Regions from separate parts of the Buttiauxella sp. genome, predicted to be linked through region 4. Evidence: predicted binding sites of a transcription regulator. Region 4 holds the regulator's gene; each other region holds the start of a gene.
What was found. The regulator PurR, encoded in region 4, represses purine synthesis genes. The targets are predictions, from matches to a motif close to CANGCAAACGTTTGCNTG.
Positions count from the first base shown of each region.

Region 1: purT (formate-dependent phosphoribosylglycinamide formyltransferase) is a predicted target of PurR. The motif match lies at 2,448-2,465, and genes of this name have one in related genera.
Region 2: purM (phosphoribosylformylglycinamidine cyclo-ligase) is a predicted target of PurR. The motif match lies at 1,143-1,160, and genes of this name have one in related genera.
Region 3: pyrD (quinone-dependent dihydroorotate dehydrogenase) is a predicted target of PurR. The motif match lies at 2,505-2,522, and genes of this name have one in related genera.

Region 1 covers NZ_JBAVHX010000010.1:123,633-127,493, reverse strand. The annotation lists gene ptrB (oligopeptidase B) at 1-1,130, opposite strand, end outside; gene WBL83_RS09225 (tellurite resistance TerB family protein) at 1,224-1,907, opposite strand; gene WBL83_RS09220 (YebG family protein) at 2,025-2,369, opposite strand; gene purT (formate-dependent phosphoribosylglycinamide formyltransferase) at 2,508-3,686, shown strand; gene kdgA (bifunctional 4-hydroxy-2-oxoglutarate aldolase/2-dehydro-3-deoxy-phosphogluconate aldolase) at 3,839-3,861, opposite strand, start outside.
Region 2 covers NZ_JBAVHX010000023.1:118,117-121,977, reverse strand. The annotation lists gene uraA (uracil permease) at 1-34, opposite strand, end outside; gene upp (uracil phosphoribosyltransferase) at 363-989, opposite strand; gene purM (phosphoribosylformylglycinamidine cyclo-ligase) at 1,215-2,252, shown strand; gene purN (phosphoribosylglycinamide formyltransferase) at 2,252-2,893, shown strand; gene WBL83_RS16030 (SemiSWEET family sugar transporter) at 2,925-3,188, opposite strand; gene WBL83_RS16025 (glycoside hydrolase family 28 protein) at 3,181-3,861, opposite strand, start outside.
Region 3 covers NZ_JBAVHX010000004.1:740,335-744,195, reverse strand. The annotation lists gene ssuD (FMNH2-dependent alkanesulfonate monooxygenase) at 1-702, opposite strand, end outside; gene WBL83_RS03960 (sulfonate ABC transporter substrate-binding protein) at 849-1,799, opposite strand; gene ssuE (NADPH-dependent FMN reductase) at 1,792-2,367, opposite strand; gene pyrD (quinone-dependent dihydroorotate dehydrogenase) at 2,617-3,627, shown strand; gene zapC (cell division protein ZapC) at 3,798-3,861, shown strand, end outside.
Region 4 covers NZ_JBAVHX010000010.1:298,860-302,720, reverse strand. The annotation lists gene WBL83_RS10195 (YnhF family membrane protein) at 140-229, opposite strand; gene purR (HTH-type transcriptional repressor PurR) at 649-1,674, shown strand; gene punR (DNA-binding transcriptional activator PunR) at 1,734-2,645, opposite strand; gene punC (purine nucleoside transporter PunC) at 2,761-3,861, shown strand, end outside.

The sequences.
Region 1 (3,861 bases), 180 kb from region 4:
TAACGCAAACGTGAAGACTCTGGCTCCGGATTGTAGCCAAGCCACGTGACATACGCCGGGTCATCAAACGCAATGCCGGTCACTTCGCGGGTTTTACGGTTGATTTGGCGCAGGCTGGTCAGCCCCTGCTGGCGCTCTTCGACCACTAACCAGTCCGTAAACAGGGTAAACCCTTCCAGCATCACCTGTTCACGTGGTGGGATCAGCACTTCCCATTGTTTTTCATCACGGGCTTTACTGCGATATAAACCAAAGTTTTTGCCGTCGCGATTAGAACGTAAATAGAAATTGTGCTGATAGTGATCAAGCGAGTATTCGTGGTCTTTGCGACGCGGTGCAAAGCTTTGTGGCTGCGCATCCACTAGTTCGGCATCGAGTAGCAACACTTCACTGGTCGTGGCACTGCTCAGGTAAATTAAGACAAAGTGCTTCGACGTCGTTTTATGCACGCTGACATAAAACATTTCGTCTTTTTCTTCGTACACCAGCTCGTCATCAATGGAAGGATGTCCCACCGTGTGTCGCCAGACCTGATAAGGCAACAGCGTTTTCGGATGTTTGCGAACGTAGTAAAGCGTGGCGGAATCATTCGCCCAGACAAAACTACTGGAGACATTATCCAGCACTTCCGGATACCAGTTCCCGGTTTCGAGATTACGGAAGCGTAAACCGTACTGGCGACGTGAGAGAAAATCCTCCGCCAGCGCCAACACCGTATTATCTGGCGTGATACTCATTCCGCCCATGGTGTAAAACTCACTATGAGCTGCACGGCGGTTGCCATCGACCAGGATGTCCCACTCATCCCATTCGCTGAGCATCACTGACTGGCGTTGATAAATGGCGTATTCATTGCCGGTTTCAAAAACCTGGCGGTAGCGATAACCATTTTGCGTATAGGGGGCGGAAATATCCCGCTGGGGGATACGGTCGATCATCTCTTTAAGCAGCCGGTCCTGTAACGCCTGTTGCGTGCTCATCACCTGTCGACCGTAGTCATTCTCCTGATGAAGATAATCAAGTACCTGCTCATCGGTGCGATCGTCGTCGCGTAACCAGTAATAGTTGTCGATGCGGGTATCACCATGCGTGGTCATGGTATGGGGTATTTTTTTTGCTTTAGGTGGCATGTCGATTTTCATTTTTGAGTTAACACCCTGTAAGGGTGGCAAATTCAGACAGGCTTGCAAGCGTAACGTGGGATTTTGAGGAAAATGCCGGGATTAACCCGGCAGATTGAGTTTCTGTTGCTGAATATCCTGTTCGATGCCTTCACGCACATCTTGTGGGATTTTTAGCGCATCGCCCAACGCATTGAGATAACTACGCTCCATAAAGTGATCGATGTCGATAGCAGCACAGCTGAGGAAATAAAGTTCCAGCGCTTCTTCTTCGTTATTAACGCCTTGCACCAGAAGCTGCGGATCAAGCGGCTGATCGATGGCCTGTTGAATCAGGTTGCGACCCTGGCCTTCAATTCCTGCATCACGCAGTTGCTGATCGATAATCTGGCGCTCTTTGTCATCGATGTGGCCATCACTTTTGGCGGCAAACACCAAAGCCAGAACCAGGCGCTGGGTACGCAAATCAATTGGCGACTGTTGCTGCCCGTAATTCGGCTCACCCTGGTGGGCATCACGGACGCGATCTTTGTATTTGCTCCACAACACGCTTCCAGCCACGGCACCACCGCCAACCAGCAATGCGCTGGTCCCATATTTTGTCAGTAATTTACGCGATGATTTACTGGCAACCAGTAAGCCTGCTAAACCACCCAGTGCACCTGGCACCAGTAATTTACTCAGCCCCTGAGGCACTTGCGATGATGGATTTTGTACCGATTGATTTTGGCCGGACTGCGTCGCTTGTCCCAGCATAGACTGAAGTTGCTGTAACCAATTGCTCATGAGAGACACCCTTTTTAAGGAAGTTAACCACTGAGGTTATGCGAAAGGCTGTCAAGAAGTGTCTGATCAGACTAAAGATGAGAAAAGAAACGCGCCGGTAACCCGACGCGATAAAACTTAGGCAGCTTTTGTGCGCTTACGCGGATGCTCGGCCACTTTTTCGTCGGAAGCCTCTTCGTCAGAAACCTCTTCAGTGGGTTCTTCTACTGAAGCTGCGGCTTCAAGTTCTGGCAATTTGCCGCTTTTCAGCACGGTGGAAAGCACATCTTTGTTTTCTGCCATCCACATCGCCAGCACGTCATTTTGGCCTTCTTCGAGAGCTATTGGGCTGTGAGTGAGCCAGCCACTCAACACTTCCGCCAGATCGAGCATTTTGTCATAGGCGTCGGCGTCCTTCTTACTGGCAAATGACATTTTTTCTTGCCCCTCTCGTACAACAACGTATTTGATTTCAACCGCCATTTTGCAGCTCCGGTTTAACTGTTTATTTAAACAGTATAATGATATTACCCTTGCATCGCAAGCGGGAAAGCCGATGCGTACGCAAACGTTTTCGTTTATAATCCGCCGGTCTATTTTCTCCGTTTGGGTATACAGATTATGTCAATGTTGGGAACAGCGCTCCGTCCTTCAGCTACTCGTGTGATGTTGTTGGGTTCGGGCGAATTAGGAAAAGAAGTGGCGATAGAATGTCAACGCCTGGGTCTGGAAGTGATCGCCGTCGATCGTTACGCTGATGCCCCGGCAATGCATGTCGCGCATCGTAGCCACGTGATTAATATGTTGGATGGTGCCGAGCTTAGAAAACTGGTCGCCACTGAAAAGCCCGATTTCATTGTTCCCGAAATTGAAGCGATTGCGACGGATATGCTGGTCGAACTGGAGCAGCAAGGTCAGTACGTAGTACCTTGCGCCCGTGCTACCCAGTTGACCATGAACCGTGAAGGCATTCGTCGTCTGGCTGCCGAAGAACTGGGTTTGCCGACCTCCAGTTACCGTTTTGCCGATAGCGAAGCCGCGTTCTTGCACGCGGTCGAAGAAATTGGCCTGCCTTGTATCATCAAACCCGTTATGAGCTCTTCCGGTAAAGGGCAAAGTTTTATCCGCACTGCCGATCAGTTAGCAAAAGCCTGGGAGTACGCACAGCTTGGCGGCCGTGCCGGTAAAGGACGTGTGATTGTTGAAGGCGTGGTGAATTTTGATTTTGAAATTACCCTGCTGACCATCAGCGCAATCGATGGCGTCCATTTCTGTGACCCGATTGGTCATCGCCAGGAAGATGGTGATTATCGTGAATCCTGGCAGCCGCAGAAAATGAGCGATGTCGCCCTTGCCCGCGCGCAGGAAATTGCTGAAAAAGTCGTCAAATCATTGGGTGGCTACGGACTGTTTGGTGTTGAACTGTTTGTCTGTGGTGATGAGGTTATTTTCAGCGAAGTCTCCCCTCGCCCACATGACACCGGTATGGTGACGCTGATTTCTCAGGACTTATCAGAGTTCGCCTTGCACGTGCGTGCCTTCCTCGGCTTGCCAGTTGGTGGAATTCGCCAGTATGGCCCGGCGGCTTCTGCGGTGATCCTTCCAGAATTAACCAGTGATAACGTCCAGTTCGGCAACGTCGGTAGCGCGGTGGGGGCAGGCTTACAAGTACGTCTGTTTGGGAAGCCAGAAATCAGTGGTAAACGCAGGATGGGTGTGGCACTGGCAACGGGCTCAAGCGTAGAAGATGCCATAGCTCGCGCCATTGCAGCGACGAAAGCCGTCATCGTCAAAGGCTAAAAAAATCCCCGCTCAATTGAGCGGGGATTCAATAACACGAATAATTCGTGTTGCATCAAGGCGGCGACGCAGCAAATCCCCAGGAGCTTACATGAGTAAGTGACTGGGGTGAGCAAGGATGCCAACACAGATGCGGCTCGAAGAATGAAGTGTTATTTCGCGCCTTCGACGGCTT
Region 2 (3,861 bases), on a different contig from region 4:
GTCTTTCGCTCACTCCAATAGCGCGGCGTGTCATTGTGTTTTCCTCTGAGAATTGCCCGTCTTACTTGAAGCCGCAGCGGTGTTGGCTGTGCTCGCTCACCCGAATCACTTACATTAGTAAGCTCATCGGGATTATTCCCCCTTTGGGGCCGCTGCAACTTCAATTAATTTGGGCTTATGATTTTGAGAAGTTATAAATCAAAAAAAAGCCGACTTTCGAAGTCGGCTCAATTTTTAATGCTCAATAGATTTCGGATTGCGGAAAGGCGGCAACAGCGTAAATCCCTGGGAGCGTAGATTTGCTACGTGACCAGGGTGAGCAAAGGCCGCCAGCGCATCAGCAATTCGAAACATGAAGAGCATTATTTGGTACCGAAAATCTTATCGCCGGCATCGCCGAGGCCCGGAATAATGTATCCGTGCTCGTTTAAGCCCTGATCGATAGAAGCGGTGAACAGCTCAACGTCCGGGTGCGCTTTTTCAAGTGCTGCTATACCTTCAGGTGCAGCCACCAGAACCAGCACCTTGATGCTGGTACAACCTGCGTTCTTCAACAGGTCGATAGTGGCAATCATTGAACCGCCGGTTGCCAGCATCGGGTCAACCACCAGCGCCATACGTTCTTCAATGTTAGAAACCAGTTTCTGGAAATAAGGAACTGGCTCCAGAGTTTCTTCGTTACGGTAAATACCCACCACGCTGATACGTGCGCTTGGAACGTTTTCCAGCACGCCTTCCATCATACCCAGACCGGCACGCAGAATTGGCACAACGGTAATCTTCTTACCTTTGATCTGATCAATTTCTACCGGGCCGTTCCAGCCTTCGATAGTGACTTTTTCAGTTTCCAGATCCGCCGTAGCTTCGTAAGTTAGCAAGCTGCCAACTTCTGAGGCGAGTTCACGAAAGCGTTTGGTGCTAATGTCGTTCTCACGCATCAGGCCCAGCTTGTGTTTGACGAGTGGGTGTTTGACTTCCACGATCTTCATACTCTTTCTCCCCGAGATAGTTGGCCACCACAAAAAAAATCGCCGGATTATACCGCTTTTTCAGGGCAGTGCTATAGATATTGGGATTGATCAGGATCAACGAGACTGGAATCAGTATATAACAACAATTATTACATCCCGCTGAATAAGAGGCTCGCAAACGTTTGCCTGCACTGTTAGAATTGCGGCGTTTTTTATTTCTAACCCATCCGCGGGGACTTAGCAGTGACCGACAAAACTTCTCTCAGCTATAAAGATGCCGGTGTTGATATTGATGCTGGTAACGCTCTGGTCGATAAAATCAAAGGCGTAGTGAAAAAGACCCGCCGCCCGGAAGTCATGGGTGGATTAGGCGGTTTCGGTGCGCTGTGTGCGTTACCTCAGAAGTATCGTGAGCCTGTGCTGGTTTCCGGCACCGACGGTGTGGGTACCAAGCTGCGTCTGGCGATGGATTTGAAGCGTCACGACACAATCGGCATCGACCTGGTCGCCATGTGTGTGAACGACCTGGTTGTTCAGGGTGCTGAGCCACTGTTTTTCCTCGATTATTATGCGACTGGAAAACTTGAAGTTGAAACCGCAGCCAGCGTTATCTCCGGTATTGCCGAAGGTTGTCTGCAATCGGGTTGTGCATTAGTCGGCGGCGAAACCGCTGAAATGCCGGGCATGTACCACGGAGAAGATTACGACGTGGCAGGTTTCTGTGTGGGTGTGGTCGAAAAATCAGAAATCATCGATGGCTCTAAAGTGACCGACGGCGATGTGCTGATTGCTCTGGCTTCAAGTGGCCCGCACTCCAACGGTTATTCTCTGGTGCGTAAAGTACTGGAAGTCAGCGGTACTGACCCGCTCACCACCGAACTGGAAGGCAAACCCCTGGCCGATCATCTGCTGGAACCGACGCGTATCTATGTGAAATCAATTCTGGAATTGATTGAAAACGTGGATGTGCACGCCATTGCTCACCTGACCGGTGGCGGTTTCTGGGAAAACATCCCACGCGTTCTGCCAGACAACACCCAGGCGGTTATTGCTGAGTCTTCCTGGCAATGGCCTGCGGTCTTCAACTGGCTGCAAAAAGCCGGGAATATCAGCCGTCACGAGATGTACCGCACCTTTAACTGTGGTGTTGGGATGCTGATTGCGTTGCCTGCAGCCGAAGCTGATAAAGCGGTTGAGTTTTTGAATGCAAAAGGTGAAAACGCCTGGAAAATCGGTAGTATCAAAGCTTCTGATTCTGCTGAACGTGTGGTTATTGAATAATGAAACGCATCGTGGTGCTCATTTCCGGTAACGGAAGTAATCTTCAGGCAATTATTGATGCCTGCAAGCTTAAAAAAATTAATGGCGCCATTGCGGCTGTATTCAGTAACAAAACCGATGCCTTTGGTCTTGAACGTGCGCGTGAAGCAGAAATTCCTGCTCACGCGTTAACCGCTAGCCAGTTTGCCGATCGGGCGGCGTTCGATCGTGAGTTGATGCTCGAGATCGACGCCTACGCCCCGGATCTGGTGGTGCTGGCCGGTTATATGCGTATTCTCAGCCCTGAGTTTGTCACGCACTATTCTGGTCGTCTTATCAACATCCACCCTTCTCTATTGCCGAAATATCCTGGCCTGAATACCCATCGTCAGGTGCTGGAAAACGGTGATGAAGTCCACGGGACATCGGTGCATTTTGTCACCGAAGAACTGGATGGCGGGCCGGTGATCCTTCAGGCCAGAATCCCGGTTTTTGACGGTGACGATGAAGACGACATCACGGCTCGCGTGCAGAGCCAGGAGCACGCCATTTATCCGCTGGTCGTTTCCTGGTTTATCGAAGGGCGCCTGGAAATGCGTGAAAATAGCGCCTGGCTTGATGGTCAAGCGCTACCTGTTCAAGGTTATGCTGCCGAAGAATAGAAATAATACGGTGACGGTTCCCCGTCACCGTTTATCGCACCCGTTCGTTCACCACTTTCATAAGTAGCACTGTCGCCGCCAGCACAAGCGTAATGCCATTGGCGACCATCAGGGGAACATCCCCGTTGCTCACCCCATACAACAACCAACACAGCACGCCAAAAACAAACACCAGATACATGCTTAGTGAGATAGCTTTAGTATCGCGATTCTTCAGGATATGCAGTACCTGTAGCGCAAATGACCCCGTAGTACAGCACGCAGCAACAGACCCAAGCCAGGCAAAATCAGACATCTTGTTTCACTCCATCGCAATCAATTAGCACACGCTCGCGCTTATTCCATCCGGCAGGCAAAGGCTGTGGACGGCAAATTTCTACGCTCCGCAGCGTCAAATCATTCACCCCACAGGCATATAACGCAGGCAAGCCACCAGGATATGCTTCCACGCCGAAGGCACGTTGCGTTTGGGGGTTCAGGCACCACGCGTTATCCAGCCCCATTCCGGTGGGTGAAAACGGATTACACGGCGGGCGGATGTCATACAAACCCTGTTCGGATGAGGCGCTGACTCTTTGGGTGAGTTGCAGGCCATCAATAACGATATGTCTTACTTGCCCCGGCAACTCACTGTGCATATTAATCGCCCCGTCACTCACCCCAGAAAGGCCGCGAAACTGGATAAATTCGATTTCACCAGGATGAATTTCCGGGTCGCGGGCGCGCACGGATAGATAAACCGGATCCGCTTTGCCCCAGTGGCAGGCGTGGGCCATCTCACAACTAAAGGTAATGTTGCTGAAAATCATGCGCCGCAAACGTCCACCATCCCGGGAGACCAGCCCTATTGCTCGGTTTGACTCATAAATGACACAGTTGGTTACGCAAACATCTTCGATGTCTTCCCAGGTTTCGGTACCAATTTTCACTGCGCAACTTTTGGAACGAAGCGTGCAATTACTCACCAC
Region 3 (3,861 bases), on a different contig from region 4:
TTCACGCACAATCACGTGAAGACGAATACCGAAACGCACAGTGCGCCCTTGCGCGGCAGCTTTAGCGCGAACTTGCTCGATTTTCTCTTTCACCAGATGGGGCGGTTCGCCCCAGGTCAGATAGAGATCAACCTGCTCGGCAGCCAGGTCTTGAGCCACATCAGATGACCCGCCAAAGTAAAGCGGTGGACGTGGTTGCTGCACAGGTGGGAACAACAATTTTGCCCCTTTGACCTGAATATGTTTGCCTTCGTAATCAACCGTTTCACCTTCCAGCAGGCTGCGCCAGATGCGAGTAAATTCGGCGGAAGCTTCATAACGTTCCGTATGATTGAGGAACACGCCGTCTGCGGCTAACTCTTCAGGATCACTCCCGGTAACCAGGTTAAACAAAGCCCTGCCGTTTGACAGTCTGTCGAGGGTTGCCGCCTGACGAGCTGCCACGGTTGGCGAGACAACACTCGGGCGCAGAGCGACCAGGAATTTCAAACGCTGCGTCACCGGGATCATGGATGCGGCAACTAACCACGCATCTTCGCAAGAACGGCCCGTCGGGATCAGCACACCGGTAAAGCCCAGTCTGTCCGCTGCCTGGGCAATTTGTTGCAGATAACCGTGGTCAACCGGACGCGCCGCATCATTGCTGCCTAAGTAATGGCCATCGCCATGGGTAGGTAAGAACCAGAACATATTCAAACTCATGATTTATCTCCTTAATACCCTTCATACTTCAAGTTGTCTCTTTGTTGGCTGCGTTCACTTACCCGAATCACTTACTTATGTAAGCTCATTGGGATGCGTTCTCTTGCCGCCGCGATACCACTCGAATTATTCGGGTATTACTGTGGTTAGGGTTGCCAGATTCGGGTGCGGATATCGACTTTCTTCGGCACTAAATGGTTTTCGTAAAACAGGTCAGCAGTTTGCTGTTGTTTAGCAGCCGTTTCTGCACTGACCGGGGTGATCACTGTCGGTGGACGGTGGTCGAAATAGGTGGCGATAACGTTTTCAGGCAGCCCCATGGTTTTTGCCAGTAACGCGACACTTGCCTCGCGCTGACTGCGGGTTAACGCATCAGCATCGCTAAATGTTTTGAGGACGTGTTGCAGGAATGGGCCATTTTTTTCAGCATAAGGGCGTGAAGCGAGATAGAAAGAGCCGGTTTGATTCAGTTCGCTGCCATCGGTCAGGACACGGACACCGCCGTTCAGCAGGGCGGCTGAGTAGTACGGGTCCCAAATCGCCCAGGCATCCACGTTGCCTTGTTGGAAGGCTGCTCGTGCATCTGCTGGAGTTAAATAGGCCGCCTGAACATCAGTAAATTTCAGCCCGGCTTTTTGCAAGGCGCGCAGCACGAGGTTGTGAGAGCTGGAGCCTTTCTGGAAAGCAATTTTATGCCCTTTCAGATCGGCCACGGTTTTCAGCAGGCTGTTCTCTGGCACCAGGATCACTTCGGCTTTAGGTTTGGCCGGTTCTGAACCGACATAAACCAGGTCCGCTCCCGCTGCCTGCGCGAAGATTGGGGGAATATCACCGGTACTGCCAAGATCAATACTGCCAATATTCAGCGCTTCCAGCATTTGTGGGCCGGCCGGGAATTCAATCCACTGGAATTTGGTCTGCGGGTACTCTTTTTCCAGCAGCTCATGGCTTTTCGCCAGAACCATACTGACTGACCCTTTTTGATAACCGATACGCAGCTGGTCTGGTCCGGTTTCTGCGGCGTGAAGCGTCGCGCTCAGACTCAAAGCACCTGTCAGCATCAGCCAGGGGGCAGTACGTTTTAGCAGATTAAACATGAGCAGCTCCTTGAGTTTTAAACGGGGAAGAGACGATAAAATCCCGGCGATGCAATGCCTGCCAGAAGGTCTCGAGGGCGCTATCTAAGCGCTGTTGTAAATTGTTAGAGAACACCGGTTTGTGCTGGTAGTCAGCAATCTGGCTATCGTCAGCAAACACACCGTGCAGAATCTCCTGAGCTTTCAGCGCATTAAGGACAGGCTTCAAGGCGTAATCGACGGCCAGCATGTGGGCTACAGTTCCGCCGGTCGCTAAAGGGAGGACAACTTTCTTATCCAGCGCACGTTCAGGCAGCAGGTCGAGCAGTGTTTTCAGTGCACCGGAAAAAGAAGCTTTATAAACGGGTGTCGCGATGATCACGCCATCGGCCTGCTGCAGTTGTTCGGTTAAGGCGAGCAGTGCGGGGCTATCAAAACGGGCGTACAGTAAATCTTCAGGGGCGAAGTTCTGTAGATGCCAGTGACACACCTCAATATCCAGTGCGCTTAATCTTTCGCGGGCATACTCCAGCAAAGCACTGGAACGGGAAGGGAAGCGGGGGCTTCCTGCAAGGGTAATCACACGCATGTCGCATCCTTATAACCAAATGTTTGCATTTAGGTAACTTTGATAACAATTGAGTGTGATAGTCGCGCAGAAGTGTTTTTCCACTAAATGATTTATCTGGTAATCAATTTGCAAAAAACGCATAACGCAGAGGAGGATAAGAAAACGTTTGCGCTGATGAGGCCTTTTTTGTTGCAGGTCAATTCCATTCAGGGGCGTTATCGTTAATAATACTGCCCCAGTTTGCATACTGGGAATTCTGGAGTGTTCATGTACTACCCCTTCGTTCGTAAAGCCCTTTTCAAGCTCGATCCCGAGCGCGCTCATGAAGTGACATTTCAGCAATTGCGTCGTGTAACTGGTACACCTCTCGAATGGCTGGTGCGGCAAAATGTACCCTCTAAACCTGTGACCTGCATGGGCCTCACGTTTAAGAATCCTTTAGGTCTTGCTGCCGGCTTAGATAAAAACGGTGAGTGTATTGATGCACTGGGTGCCATGGGCTTCGGCTCGATTGAAATTGGTACCGTCACGCCGCGTCCACAGCCTGGAAACGACAAGCCGCGGATCTTCCGTCTGGTAGAAGCAGAAGGTTTGATCAACCGCATGGGCTTCAATAACCACGGCGTGGATAACCTGGTTGAGAACGTCAAAAAATCCCATTTTGATGGGGTGCTGGGCATCAATATTGGTAAGAATAAAGACACTCCAGTTGAGCAGGGTAAAGACGACTATTTGATCTGCATGGATAAAATTTATCCGTATGCCGGTTATATCGCGATCAATATTTCCTCGCCAAATACCCCTGGATTACGCACGTTGCAATACGGCGAAGCGTTAGACGATCTGTTAGCTGCGATTAAAAATAAACAGCAAGCCCTCCAGGAATTGCATCATAAATATGTGCCAGTGGCGGTGAAGATCGCTCCGGATCTTTCTGAAGAAGAATTGATCCAGGTGGCCGACAGTTTAGTGCGCCATAATATTGACGGAGTCATTGCCACCAATACTACGCTTGATCGTAGCCTCGTTCAGGGCATGAAATATTGCGATGAAATGGGGGGATTAAGTGGCCGTCCAGTGCAGTTGAAGAGTACAGAAATTATTCGTCGTCTTTCACAAGAATTAAATGGTCGCTTACCGATTATTGGTGTTGGCGGAATTGATTCGGTGATTGCTGCTCGCGAGAAGATGGCGGCGGGTGCTTCACTGGTGCAAATATATTCTGGTTTCATATTTAAAGGCCCACCGCTGATAAAAGAAATCGTCTCAGGAATCTAATCCCAACATTTTATCTTTCAGACAACCAGGGCTTTATTTTCAGCCCTGGTTGTTTTATATTCCACCACTGTTGCTAAATTATACATATTGGTCTTTTATTAATATGGTCTTTAACGAAGCGGCGATAAGGATGTTTTAAATCGTGGGAATAAACGAAAGGGCAAATAGTTATGCGGATAAAACCGGACGATAATTGGCGTTGGTATTTTGATGAAGAGCATGATCGTATGATGC
Region 4 (3,861 bases):
TTGCTGGAAGGCGGTAAGCGCATGAATCCCCGGGAGCTTACTGGAGTAAGTGACCAGGGTGAATGAGCGCAGCCAACGCACCTGAAGCTCGAAGTATGACGGGGGAAATGATATGGGCCGCGATTGCGGCCCATTTTAATCAGTGCAGAACGGCAGTCAGTGCGCCGCAAACAATCAAAGCCAAAACAATAACCGTGGTCGTGATTGAAAATTTCAGATCGGTACTCATCACTAAACTCCTTTTATTCCCCATGCCCTTCTCACTTCAATTTGCAGGGTTGTTGGCTTCACTCTCTCACCCGAATCACTTACTTGAGTAAGTTCATCGGGATTCGTTCATTTGCCACCTACCTGCAAATCGAACTGATTTGGGCATACAATCGGTGTGTCCGGGTGATTTTCCCACAATCAGAGATAAAAATCCTCCAGGTTTTAACCTGATATCCATTTTCCCTCTTCCACTTTTCCCCTGGATAGGCCAAAATCCCTCGCTAATTTATTGCGTATCGTCAATTCAATGCCCTCCTCCCGTTTTATGTCGCAATCCCGGCATACCCGCAACCACCATGTTGCCTTTGGAGTCAGCGTACGCAAACGTTTAACACATTAGTAATCAGGGGTTTACGATATGGCCCGGAGTGAAATTTAATGGCGACAATCAAGGACGTGGCGAAGCGCGCAAACGTTTCCACTACAACCGTATCACATGTGATTAACAAAACCCGTTTTGTGGCGGAAGAGACACGCAACGCGGTTTGGGCTGCAATTAAAGAATTGCACTACTCGCCAAGCGCGGTAGCACGAAGCCTGAAAGTTAATCACACCAAAACGATTGGTCTGCTTGCCACTTCCAGCGAAGCACCTTATTTTGCCGAGATCATCGAAGCGGTGGAAAATAGCTGCTTTGAAAAAGGCTACACCCTGATTTTGGGTAACGCACACAATAACTTTGAAAAACAGCGCGCTTACTTATCAATGATGGCGCAAAAACGTGTCGATGGCCTGTTGGTGATGTGCTCTGAATATCCAGAATCCTTGCTCTCCATGCTTGAAGAGTACCGTCACATCCCGATGGTGGTGATGGACTGGGGCGAAGCGCGGGCCGATTTCACCGACTCGGTAGTGGATAATGCCTTCCACGGTGGTTACCTGGCGGGTCGTTATCTGATTGAACGCGGTCACCGCGAAATTGGTGCGATCCCAGGTCAGATGGAACGTAACACTGGCGGCGGTCGCCACGCAGGCTTTATGAAAGCGCTGGAAGAAGCGGGTATTTCTATTCCAGATAACTGGATTGTTCAGGGTGACTTTGAACCTGAATCGGGTTACCGCGCGATGCAGCAGATCATCGGCCAGCCTCAACGCCCTACCGCCGTCTTCTGTGGAGGCGATATCATGGCGATGGGCGCAATTTGTGCCGCTGATGAAATGGGACTGCGCGTGCCGCAGGATATTTCCATTATCGGTTATGACAACGTGCGTAACGCGCGTTTCTTCTCACCGGCACTAACCACCATCCACCAGCCGAAAGATTCGCTGGGTGAAACAGCGTTTAACATGCTGTTGGACAGGATCGTCAACAAACGCGAAGAGTCGCAGTCCATTGAAGTGCATCCACGTCTGATTGAACGCCGTTCAGTGGCCGACGGTCCGTTCCGCGACTATCGCCGTTAAGTTAATGTCGGATGACGCTGCGCTTATCCGACCTGAGAAATCCGTTCGTGGAGCCTGATTTATTCAGGCTCCTGCAACCATTCCTGATTCATCGTCTCGCTATCCCCAAGATAATCTAACAACCAGGCCAATGCGGGCGATGCATCGTTTTGCCGCCAGGTCAGGCAGCATGCTGCGTCAGGAAAAGGATTATCGAGCGTTAACTCGCTCCATTGCCCGGAAGCCAGCCACGGTCTGGCGATATGCAGTGGCACCATGCCGATACACAAACCCGCGCTCAAACAATCCGAACCGGACTGCCAGTCAGGCACCACCACCCGGCGTTGGTTATCCAAAAGCCAGGTAATGCGTTTAGGCAATGAACGCGAAGTATCTTCAAGCACCAGCGATGGCCAGTCACGCAGGTCATCATCGCTTAGCGTCCCACCGCGCTGTGCTAGTGGATGTGTGGAAGCCACCACACAACGCCAGCTCAAGGTTCCCATATCGCGGAAAGCATAACGCCCCCCAACAGGAATCGCCTGAGTCGCCCCAATCGCCACTTCGACACGCCCATCCGCCAGCGCATCCCACACACCGTTGAACACTTCCTGGAAGATACGCAGTTCGATGTCCGGAAAATGGCGATAAAAATCCAGCACCAGTTGCCGCGTTCGCTCCGGTTTAACAATGTTATCAACCGCAATAGCCAGGTGTCCGCGCCATCCATTTGCGATCTGCTGGCACTGTTGCCGTGTCGTCATCATTTTTTTGATAACAGAGCGGCCTTCTTTGAGAAAAAAGACGCCAGCGGGGGTTAATTCCACATCGCGGTGCCGCCGTTCGAACAGCGGAACGGCTAACCAGTCTTCAAGTTGCCGCACCGTATAACTAATGGCAGACGGAACGCGGTGTAACTCCTGGGCTGCACCACTAAAGCTACCATTGCGCGCCACCGCATCTATGACTTCCAGCGAGTATTCTGACCACATTTCTTTGCTCACAAAATTTTTGAACGCAACCTACAAATATTAGCGTTTCACAAGCGTAATTGCACTCCGTACACTCTCGCCGTAATTAACCTGCACGTTAAATCAAGAGAATAATATGCAACCTTCAAAAGGATTTCTTATCTGGCTGGCTGGATTAAGTGTGCTGGGCTTCCTCGCCACAGACATGTATCTGCCTGCTTTCGCTGCCATTCAGCAAGATTTACAAACTGATGCCTCGGCGGTCAGTGCCAGCCTGAGTCTGTTCCTGGCGGGATTTGCGTTTGCCCAGTTAATGTGGGGCCCGCTGTCCGATCACTTCGGCCGTAAACCGGTGTTACTGGCAGGTTTAAGTCTGTTCGCCGTGGGTTGTATTGGCATGCTGTGGGTCGAAAGTGCCACCGCGCTGTTGGTGCTGCGTTTTGTTCAGGCGGTCGGCGTCTGTTCTGCGGCAGTCAGCTGGCAGGCTCTGGTAACCGATTACTATCCGGCGAATCGCGCGAATCGTATTTTCGCCACGATAATGCCGCTGGTTGGCCTGTCTCCTGCACTGGCACCGCTGTTGGGTAGCTGGATTTTGACCCACTTTGACTGGCAGGCGATTTTCGCCACGCTATTTGTCATTACGCTTGTGCTGATGATCCCGACCTTCCGTCTGAAGCCACGCACCCAGCATCATCCACAAACTGAAGACAATAAAGTCAGCTTCCTGTCCTTGCTCAGTTCGCGAGTCTACAGCGGTAACGTGTTGATCTATGCCGCCTGCTCCGCCAGCTTCTTTGCCTGGCTTACCGGTTCCCCATTTATTCTTCACGACATGGGTTACAGCCCTGCGGCTATCGGCCTGAGCTATGTTCCGCAAACTATCGCGTTCCTGATTGGCGGTTATGGTTGCCGTAGCGCGCTACAAAAATGGCAAGGTCAGCAGATGCTGCCGTGGTTATTAGCGCTGTATGCCGTGAGCGTATTTGCGACGTGGGCCGTTGCAGTGAGCGGGCAAGCTAATCTCACCTTGTTGCTGATCCCATTCTGTGTGATGGCCATCGCCAACGGGGCAATTTATCCAATCGTTGTGGCATCAGCACTGCTGCCATTCCCGCAAGCCACCGGTAAAGCCGCTGCGCTGCAAAATACCCTGCAATTAGGCCTGTGCTTCCTGGCAAGCCTGATGGTCTCCTGGTTGGTGGTCACGCCACTGTTGACTACCACCACGGTGATG